Regions from separate parts of the Leifsonia sp. ZF2019 genome, predicted to be linked through region 2. Evidence: predicted binding sites of a transcription regulator. Region 2 holds the regulator's gene; the other holds the start of a gene.
What was found. The regulator HspR, encoded in region 2, represses chaperone genes until heat shock. The targets are predictions, from matches to a motif close to AAGTTGAGTCNNNNNGACTCAACTT.

Region 1: a site for HspR is predicted at 1,848-1,872, ahead of IT072_RS07150 (ATP-dependent Clp protease ATP-binding subunit). Genes of this name have one in related genera too.

The regions. Positions count from the first base shown of each region.
Region 1 is NZ_CP065037.1:1,447,951-1,452,356, reverse strand. Features, by position in the region: gene IT072_RS07150 (ATP-dependent Clp protease ATP-binding subunit) at 1-1,830, opposite strand, end outside; gene IT072_RS07145 (DoxX family protein) at 1,962-2,369, shown strand; gene IT072_RS07140 (hypothetical protein) at 2,523-3,170, shown strand; gene IT072_RS07135 (alpha/beta fold hydrolase) at 3,235-3,948, shown strand; gene IT072_RS07130 (NAD(P)/FAD-dependent oxidoreductase) at 3,945-4,406, shown strand, end outside.
Region 2 is NZ_CP065037.1:3,856,311-3,860,716, forward strand. Features, by position in the region: gene IT072_RS18825 (hypothetical protein) at 1-371, opposite strand, end outside; gene IT072_RS18830 (cysteine hydrolase family protein) at 497-1,237, shown strand; gene IT072_RS18835 (hypothetical protein) at 1,313-1,723, opposite strand; gene IT072_RS18840 (carboxymuconolactone decarboxylase family protein) at 1,756-2,022, opposite strand; gene IT072_RS18845 (heat shock protein transcriptional repressor HspR) at 2,062-2,475, opposite strand; gene IT072_RS18850 (DnaJ C-terminal domain-containing protein) at 2,478-3,470, opposite strand; gene IT072_RS18855 (nucleotide exchange factor GrpE) at 3,587-4,234, opposite strand; gene dnaK (molecular chaperone DnaK) at 4,237-4,406, opposite strand, start outside.

The sequences.
Region 1 (4,406 bases), 1.8 Mb from region 2:
CTCGCCGAACTCGCTCATGTCGAATCGCAGCATCGCCTTCTCGTCCCCGAACAGGGACGCCGCGAGCGACTTCGCCAGCTCGGTCTTGCCGACACCGGTCGGACCGAGGAAGAGGAAGCTGCCGACGGGGCGGCGCTCGTCTCCGAGCCCGGTGCGGTTGCGCCGCACGGCCTTGGCGACTGCGGTGACCGCGTCGTCCTGGCCGATGACGCGCTCGTGCAGCTCCGCCTCCAGCCTCGCCAGGCGCTCGCGGTCGGCCTCGCCGATGCGGGAGACCGGGATGCCGGTCGAGCGGGAGACGATGGCCGCGATCTCGGGCTCGTCCACGACCGCGTCGGGCCGCGGCGCGCTGGCCAGCTCGTCGAGCGAGCGCTGCACCGCCTCGATCTCGTCACGCAGGCGCGACGCCTCCTCGTAGTGCTCGGCCGCGACCGCCGAGTTCTTCTCGGACTCCAAGGTCGCCAGCCGCTGCATCAGCTCGGAGGTGTCCACCCGCTTGCCGAGCGACAGGCGCAGCCGCGCCCCGGCCTGGTCGATCAGGTCGATGGCCTTGTCGGGCAGAAAGCGGTCGGAGACATACCGGTCGGAGAGCTCGACGGCGGCGCGCAGGGCGTCGTCCGTGTAGCTCACGCCGTGGTGCTCCTCGTAGGCGCCGCGGAGGCCCTGCAGGATGAGCACGGCGTCCTCGACGCTCGGCTCGCCGACCGTCACGGGCTGGAAGCGGCGCTCGAGCGCCGGGTCCTTCTCGATCCGGCGGTACTCCTTGAGCGTCGTCGCACCGACCAGGTGCAGGTCGCCGCGGGCGAGGCGGGGCTTCAGGATGTTGCCCGCGTCCATCCCGCCGGACTCGCCGGACCCTCCGGCGCCGACCACGGTGTGCAGCTCGTCGATGAACACGATCAGCTCGTCCGATCCGGCGCTGATCTCGTCCATGAGCGCGGTGAGCCGCTCCTCGAAGTCGCCGCGGTACCGGGTACCCGCGACCATCCCGGCCAGGTCGAGCGTGACGACCTTCTTGTCGCGCAACTGCTCCGGAACGTCACCGGCGACGATCGCACGGGCCAGACCCTCCACGATCGCTGTCTTTCCCACGCCGGCCTCGCCGACCAGCACGGGGTTGTTCTTGGTACGGCGGGAGAGGATCTCGACGGTCTGCACGATCTCGTCCAGGCGGCCGACGACCGGGTCGAGCCGTCCCTCGCGGGCGAGCTCGGTCAGGTCGGTGCCGAAGCGGTCGAGCATCGGGGTGTCGGACTCGTCGTCCGCCGTCTCGGGCTCGCCCATGGCGCCCGCGCCGACCGTCGCGGTCTGGCGCATGGCGTTGGTGAGAGCGTCCGCGGTCACGCCGGCGGCCTGCAGGACCTGCCCCGCGGGGGCGTCCTGACCGATGACCAGCGCGAAGAAGAGGTGCTCCGGGTCGATGTAGGTCGAGCCGGAGGCGCGGGCGACCTGGTAGGCGTGGAAGAGGGCGCGCTGCGCGGACGGCGTGATGGAGGCGGCGTCCGCATCCACCGTCTCGCCCGAGGCGGGGAGGCGCTGCTCGGCCGCGAGCACGACGCGCGCCGGGTCGACCCCGATGCCGCGCATCGCGTCGGCGGCGGGCTCCTCGCCCGCCATGACGCGCAGGATGTGCAGGGCGTCCAGCTCGCGGTGGCCGTGCTCCAGGGCGAAGCGGCCCGCCTCGGCGAGGATCTCCTGCGTCCGCCGGCTCAGGAACCGGCTGATGTCGATCGAGCGCGCGGCGCGCGCACGCTCGCCCGCGAGGTAGCGGGCCAGGAACTCGTCGAACGAGCCGGCTCCGCCGCTCTCGGGAGTGAAGTTCTCGGGCACGTGATCTCCAGTTTCTAAAGTTGAGTGGTGTGCACTCAAGTTCAACGATACGGGCGGAGCGATATTCCCGGGCCGCGGGAGGCGATCGTGTCCGCTTGCAGAGAACGCCGCGAAGGCGTTGCATCGGAGCCATGACACGACGCAGCCCCGCTCGCACCGCCGTCCGCCTCCTCCTCGGCGCAGGACTCGTCTTCGCCGGCGTGAGCCATCTCACGTTCGCCCGCGAGGACTTCCGGGCGCAGGTGCCCGACTTCGTGCCTCTCGACGAGGACACGACGGTGCTCGCATCGGGTGTCGTCGAGATCGCGCTCGGGACCGCTCTGGCCCTCACCCCGCAGCGGGAGGGGCTCGCCAGCCGCAGCACCGTCGGCTGGGCGGCGGCCGCCTTCTTCGCGGCGGTGTTCCCCGGCAACGTCTCGCAGTGGCAGCACCGTCGCAGCGCGTTCGGGCTCGACACCGACCGCAAGCGCCTGATCCGCCTGTGGTTCCAGCCCGTGCTCATCGCCGCTGCGCTCTACGGCACCAACGACCGCCGCTGACGCGCGCGATTCGTGCCGACGCCGGCTCTCCGGAGATCCGGACAGACTCGCCGCTCAGTTCGCCGGACCTCCGGAGGTTCCGCCTCCTTGCCGGGGAATCTCCGAATCGTCCGAGGCGCAGGCGGCGGTCTGGGCGGGGTTGCGGGAGCGTGGATGAGCGATTTTAGACTGGAGTCGGCCGCGCGCCGCCCCCATCCACTGACGCTCACCGACGGGAGACTCATGCCGCATCCGGCCCGCCGCACCGCACCTCTGCTCCTCTCGGCCGCTCTCGCGACCGCGTTCGCCCTCGCGGGCTGCTCGGCCGGAAGCGCCGGCGGCTCGACCCCCGCGGGCTCGACTCCGCCCGTGGCCTCCCCCACTCCGACGCCCACGTACGCGGGCACGGCGGTCGGGGTGACGTGCACGGACGTCTTCGCCGGCGGCGACGTCGCCGCCGCGCTGCCGGGCTACGCGCTCAAGGCCTCCTTCACCGCTCCGGAGGGCTCGTCGGCTGCCCTCGCCGCACGAATCGACGGGGTCGCGTGCGGTCTCACGTCGCCTACGGGCCCGATCTCGGTCGGGCTGTCGAAGCCCGACGCGGCGAGCTCGGCCGCGCTGCAGAAGGCGCGCACGGCGACCGGGTCTCCGGTCACCGGCTTCGGGTCGGACGTCACGGCGACCTTCGACGAGATGACCGGCCAGGAGGACCTCTTCACCGCCACCGGTGTCTGGATCAGCGTGCAATCGTCGGGTTTCACGAACCCCGAGGTCGCCCGGCCCCTGCTGCAGTTCATCACCCAGGCGCTGCCGTCGGGTTGAACCGCCGCCTCCACCGGTCGGATCGACCGGCGCGCATGTCGCCGGGGCGGGGTACCGTCGGGGCATGGAGATCGTCCTCGTCCCCGCTTTCTGGCTGAACGCGCGCGCGTGGGAGCAGGTGACGCCCACCATCGAAGCGGCGGGTCACCACACGCATCCCCTGACCCTGCCCGGGCTGGAGGCCGTGAGCGCTCCCCGGGCGGGTATCGGCGTGGCCGAGCACGTCGCCGCGATCACGGCGGCCGTCGACGCCGCGGGCGACCGCGGCGCGCGCGATGTCGTGCTGGTCGGGCACTCCGGCGGCGGGCCGCTGGCGAACGCCGCGCTCGACGCCCGGCCCGACCGGGTGGCGCGGATCGTCTTCGTCGACTCCGCTCCGCTGCCGCCGGGAGGCGTCATCCCGAGCGGCCTGGAGCCGGTGGACGGCGAGGTGGCCCTGCCCGCGTGGGACGACTTCGAGGACGAGGACCTGGTCGGGCTCGACGACGAGCTTCGCGCCGCCTTCCGCCGCGACGCGGTGCCCGAGCCCGGCGATGTCGTCACCGGTGCGATCGAGCTGCGCGACGACGCCCGGCGTCGCGCGGTGCCGGCGACGGTCATCGCCTGCGAGTTCCCGGAGGCCGACCTGCGCCGCTGGGTCGCCTCCGGCGAGGACTTCTGCCGCGAGCTCGGCGCCCTCGACCGCTACGACGTGGTCGAGCTGCCGACCGGGCACTGGCCGATGTTCACCCGGCCGGCGGATCTCGGGGCGGCGATCGCGGAGGCCGCCGCCCGATGAGCCCGGCCGCCCGCTCCACCGTCGTCGTGATCGGCAGCGGCGTCGCCGGTGCGGCGACCGCCTTCGCGCTCGCCCGGCGCGGCGTCGCGGTCACGATCGCCGACGCCGGCCTCGCGGGGCGCGCCACCGATGCCGGGGCGGGGATCATCCAGCCCTGGACGTCGACCGCGTCCGGCGACTTCTACGAGCTCTACGCCGCGGGCGCCGACTACTATCCCGAGCTGATCGAGCGTCTGGCCGAGACCGGAGTCGACGACATCGGCTTCCGTCGGTCGGGCGCGCTCATCGTCAACCGCGACCCGGAGGTCGTGGACGCGGCGGAGGCGCGCGTGGCGGCCCGCGCCGGGGAGGCCCGCACCATCGGGCAGGTCCGGCGCATCGACGCGACGGCCGCCCGAGCGCTCTTCCCGCCGCTCGGCGACGGTTTCCACGCCCTCCACATCTCCGGTGCTGCGCGG
Region 2 (4,406 bases):
AGCGGGCGGGCGCTCATACCCCGCCACGCGAAGAAGACGCTCTGCTTCCTGTCGCGCGCGTCGCGCGTCGCCTTCTCGTCGGCGCGCGCGAGGGCGTCCGGAAGCGCGGTGGCGATCCCGGAGGCGATCGCGGCGAGCCGTGGCGTGGTCGTCTCGGGGTTCCAGAACACCCGGATCGCGAGTCCCGTGCTGGTGCCGGCCGCGGTCGCGAAGCTGCGAGAGGCTCCGACGTAGCGTTCCTCGGCCCGGCTCCACAGCGCGAAGGCCGCGGCGGCCTGCTTCTTCGCGCCGAACACGCGCCGGTCGTCCGCGAGCGCGAGGAACGCGCCCGGCGAGGTCAGCGCCTCCGCGATCCGCGGGTAGTCCGGCATCCGCCCTCCTCCGATGAGTCCGCGGGAATCATCGCAGGCGGTCCGACCGCGTCCCCCGGCCGAGACGTGCAGACCGAACCCGGCGCACTCTCGTGAGCGGCCGCACGGAGCGCTAGAGTCCCCTCATGAAGCGCGCACTGATCGTGATCGACGTGCAGAACGAGTACGTCGACGGCAACCTGAAGATCTGCCACCCGGACCTGATGACCTCCATCCCGAACATCGAGGTGGCGATGGACGCGGCGGCCGACCACGGGGTCGCGCTCGTGATCGTGCAGCACGTCGAGGACGAGGACGCCCCCGTGTTCGCGCGCGGCTCCCACGGCGCGGCGCTGCACGAGTCGGTCGCCGACCGGACGCCGGACCACCTCATCACGAAGACGGACGTGTCCTCGTTCCGCGGCACCGACCTGGAGGACTGGCTGCGCGCGGGCGGCTACGACACGGTGACGATCGCCGGGTACATGACGCAGCACTGCTGCGCCGGGACGGCCAGGGATGCGCACGCGCTGGGCTTCACCGTCGAGTTCCTCTCGGATGCGACGGGCACCCTCGACCTCGTCAACGCGGCCGGCTCGGTCTCGGCGGACGCCCTCCACATCAGCGTCCTCGTGACGATGGACTCGGAGTTCGCCGCCGTCGCGACCACGGAGGAGTGGACCGTCGCCGTCGAGGCGGGTGAGGCTCTCCCCGTCTCGAACCTCTGGGACAGCACCGGCCACGCGCGGGTGCCCGGCAAGCACCAGGAGCTGCACAAGCTCATGCGGGAGGTGCGCGCGGGGATCGACGCCGACATCGCCGCCGAGGACGCCCGCGCGTTCTCCCACACCCTCTACGTGGGCCAGGGGGCGTCGACGTCGCTCTGACCGCCCCGACATTCGTCACGAATGTCGCGAAAGCGTAGCGCTCAGCCGACATTCGTGACGAATGTTCCCGCGGACTCAGCCCCCGAACGACATGGCGGCGTTGACGAGGAGGCTCCCGAGCACCCCGATCAGACCGGCACCGCTCGCGCCGAGTGCGATCGCGGCCGGGACCGTCCCCCGCCGGCCGACGAGGGCGACGACCGCGATCGCGATGACCACCAGGTCCAGCACGATGCCGATGGTCACCGAGATGCCGGAGAGCAGGGCGAACGACGCGCCGGAGTAGTGCGTCGTCAGCAGGAACTGGCGCTGCACCACCTCCATGACGAGGCCCACCAGCACCCCCAAGGCGGCGACCCCCAGGGCCACGTACCCGAGCACGGACGAACGACGCGCGGCCGGCCCGGGCGGCGGCGGGGCGTAGGTCACGCCCAGCTGCGCGGGAGGCGGCGGGAACGTCGGCTGGAACGGAGACTGCTCGGACATGATCTGGATCCCCCGATCGCGATACTGCGTGGTCAGGCCTCGACTCTAGCCAGCTGCCCCACGTCATACGACCCTCCAGGCATCGTGATCATCACGTTCATACGGGTGAACGCGTTGATGAGCGCGATCTGGGCGACGAGCGCGGCGAGCTGTTCGTCGTCGAAATGCTCGGCCGCGGCAGCCCACACGTCGTCGTCGACCCCGGCGCCGTCGGCCAGGCGGGTGGCCTGCTCGGTCAGTTCGAGCGCGGCCCCCACATTCTTCACGAATGTCGCGAAAGGGCGCTGCAGAGTGGACATTCGGCACGAATGTCGGCGCATGAAGAGGAGGACGGGGGGCTAGTGCTCCAGAGGGCGCCAGACGACCATCTGGGTGCTGCGGCGCACACGGGTGCCGGCGCGCAGGGAGACGACTTCGCCCTCGGAACCGGCGGCGAAGACGCGGCGGCCGGGGCGGTTGAGCAGCTCGTCGGCGAGCGCGGACTCGAGCTCACGAACACGAGAGCTCAGAGAGCCGACCTGATCCTCCAGCTCGAGGATGCGGCGGATGCCTTCGAGGCTCACGCCCTCGGCGCCGAGACGGGCGATCTCCTGCAGCTTCTCGATGTCGCGCATGGAGTAGCGGCGCGACTTGCCCGGCGTCCGGCTGGGGCTGACGAGCCCCAGCCGGTCGTACTGACGCAGGGTCTGCGGGTGCATCCCGGCCAGCTCGGCCGCGATGGAGATGACGAAGACCTGCGAGTTCTCGTCCACGATCAGCTCCGGGCCTTCGCGAGAAGATCCTCTCGCGGGTTCTCGTCGGGCAGCTTCTCCGCGAACGCCTCCAGGGCTTCCTTGGCCTCGCTGGAGAGGTGCGACGGGACGGCGATCTGGACGACGGCGAGCAGGTCTCCGGTTCCCTTCGCCGTCTCGACCCCGCGCCCCTTCACGCGCAGCACACGGCCGCCGGGGGTGCCGGGAGCGACCCGCAGCTTGACGGGGTCGCCGCCCAGGGTCGGGACCTCGATGGTGGCGCCGAGCGTGGCCTCCACGAACGTGACCGGGACGGTGACGCGCAGGTTGAGGCCGTCGCGCTCGAACACGGGGTGCTTGCGCACGGTCACGGTGAGCACGATGTCGCCGGGCTCGCCGCCGTCCGGACTCGGCTGGCCCTTGCCGCGCAGCTTGATCTTCTGCCCGTCGGAGACACCCGCGGGGATCTTCACCTTGAACGGCTTGCCGTCCGAGGCCTGCAGGCTGATGGTCTCGCCACGGGTCGCGGTGAGGAAGTCGATGGTGGTGTGCGCGGTGACGTCGCGGCCGCGGGTCGGCCCGCCGTAGCCGCGGTAGCCTCCGCTGGTCTGGCCGAAGCGTCCGTTGCCGAACAGGCCGCCGAACACGTCGTCGAAGCCGGCGTTCTGACCGCCCTGCTGGAACGTGTATTGGCCGCCGCGCTGGCCGCCGAACATGCCCCCGAAGACGTCGTCGAAGCCGCCCTGACCGGCCGAGCCGGGGGCCGTGAACCGGGCGCCGCCTCCCATGGCGCGGATCTGGTCGTACTCCTTGCGCTCGTCGGCGTCGCTGAGGACGGAGTAGGCCTCGCTGATCTCCTTGAACTTGGCCTCGGCAGCCGCGTCGCCCGGGTTGGAGTCCGGGTGGTACTTGCGCGCGAGCTTGCGATAGGTCTTCTTGAGGTCCGCGTCGCTGACGTCCTTGGAGACGCCGAGGACCTTGTAGAAGTCCTTGTCGAACCAGTCCTGGCTAGCCACGGCGCCTCCTTTCGATCGTGATGGTCGTGGGTGAAGTCTTCATGATGTGCGCACGGCGGGCGGGCGAGCGGCAGGACCGTGGACCTGCCGCTCCGCCGTGCCGTGCATCCGGCCGGTCAGGCCGGGACCGAGACGACGACCTTCGCCACCCGGACCGTCGTCGAGCCCAGGCGATACCCGGTCTCGACCACGTCCGCGACGGTGTCCACCGTCACGTCGGGGGTGGGCTGCTGGAAGATCGCCTCGTGGATCTGCGGGTCGAAGGGCTCGCCCTTCTCTCCGTACGGGACGAGGCCGAGGCGCTCGACGCTCGCCCGCAGCTTGGCCGCGATGGCCGCGAACGCGCTGCCCTCGGGCAGGTCGCCGTGCTTCTCGGCGCGCTCGAGGTCGTCGAGCACCGGGATGAGGCCCTTCACGGCCTCGCTCACGGCGCGCTCGCGCTCGACCTCGCGGTTCGCCTCGGTGCGCTTGCGGTAGTTCGCGTACTCCGCCGTGACTCGCTGGAGGTCGGCGAGCCGCTCCGCCGCGAGCGCGTCGGACGTGGTCTGGCCCGAGAGGATGTCCAGGTCGTCGTCCGACAGGACGGGCCCCTCGTCACCGGCGGGGCCGACGTCGACGAGCTCCTCGTGCGACAGATCCTGCTGAGACGGCTCCCGGACCTGGCCGGTCTCGGGGTCGATGCGCCGCTTGTCGCGGATGATCGGCTCCTCGCGCTCCGGGTCGGGCTCGCCCGACCCGGGAGCGCCCGGGGTGTGGTCCGACATGATTACTTCTTCTCCTCGTCCTCGACGACCTCGGCGTCGATGACGTCCTCGTCGGAGGAATCACCCGCCTGCTCGCCCTGGGGGGCGTCCGCCTCGGAAGCTGCGGCGTCGGCCTGCGCCGAGGAGTAGATCGCCTCGCCGAGCTTCTGCTGGCTGGCGTTCAGCTTCTCGA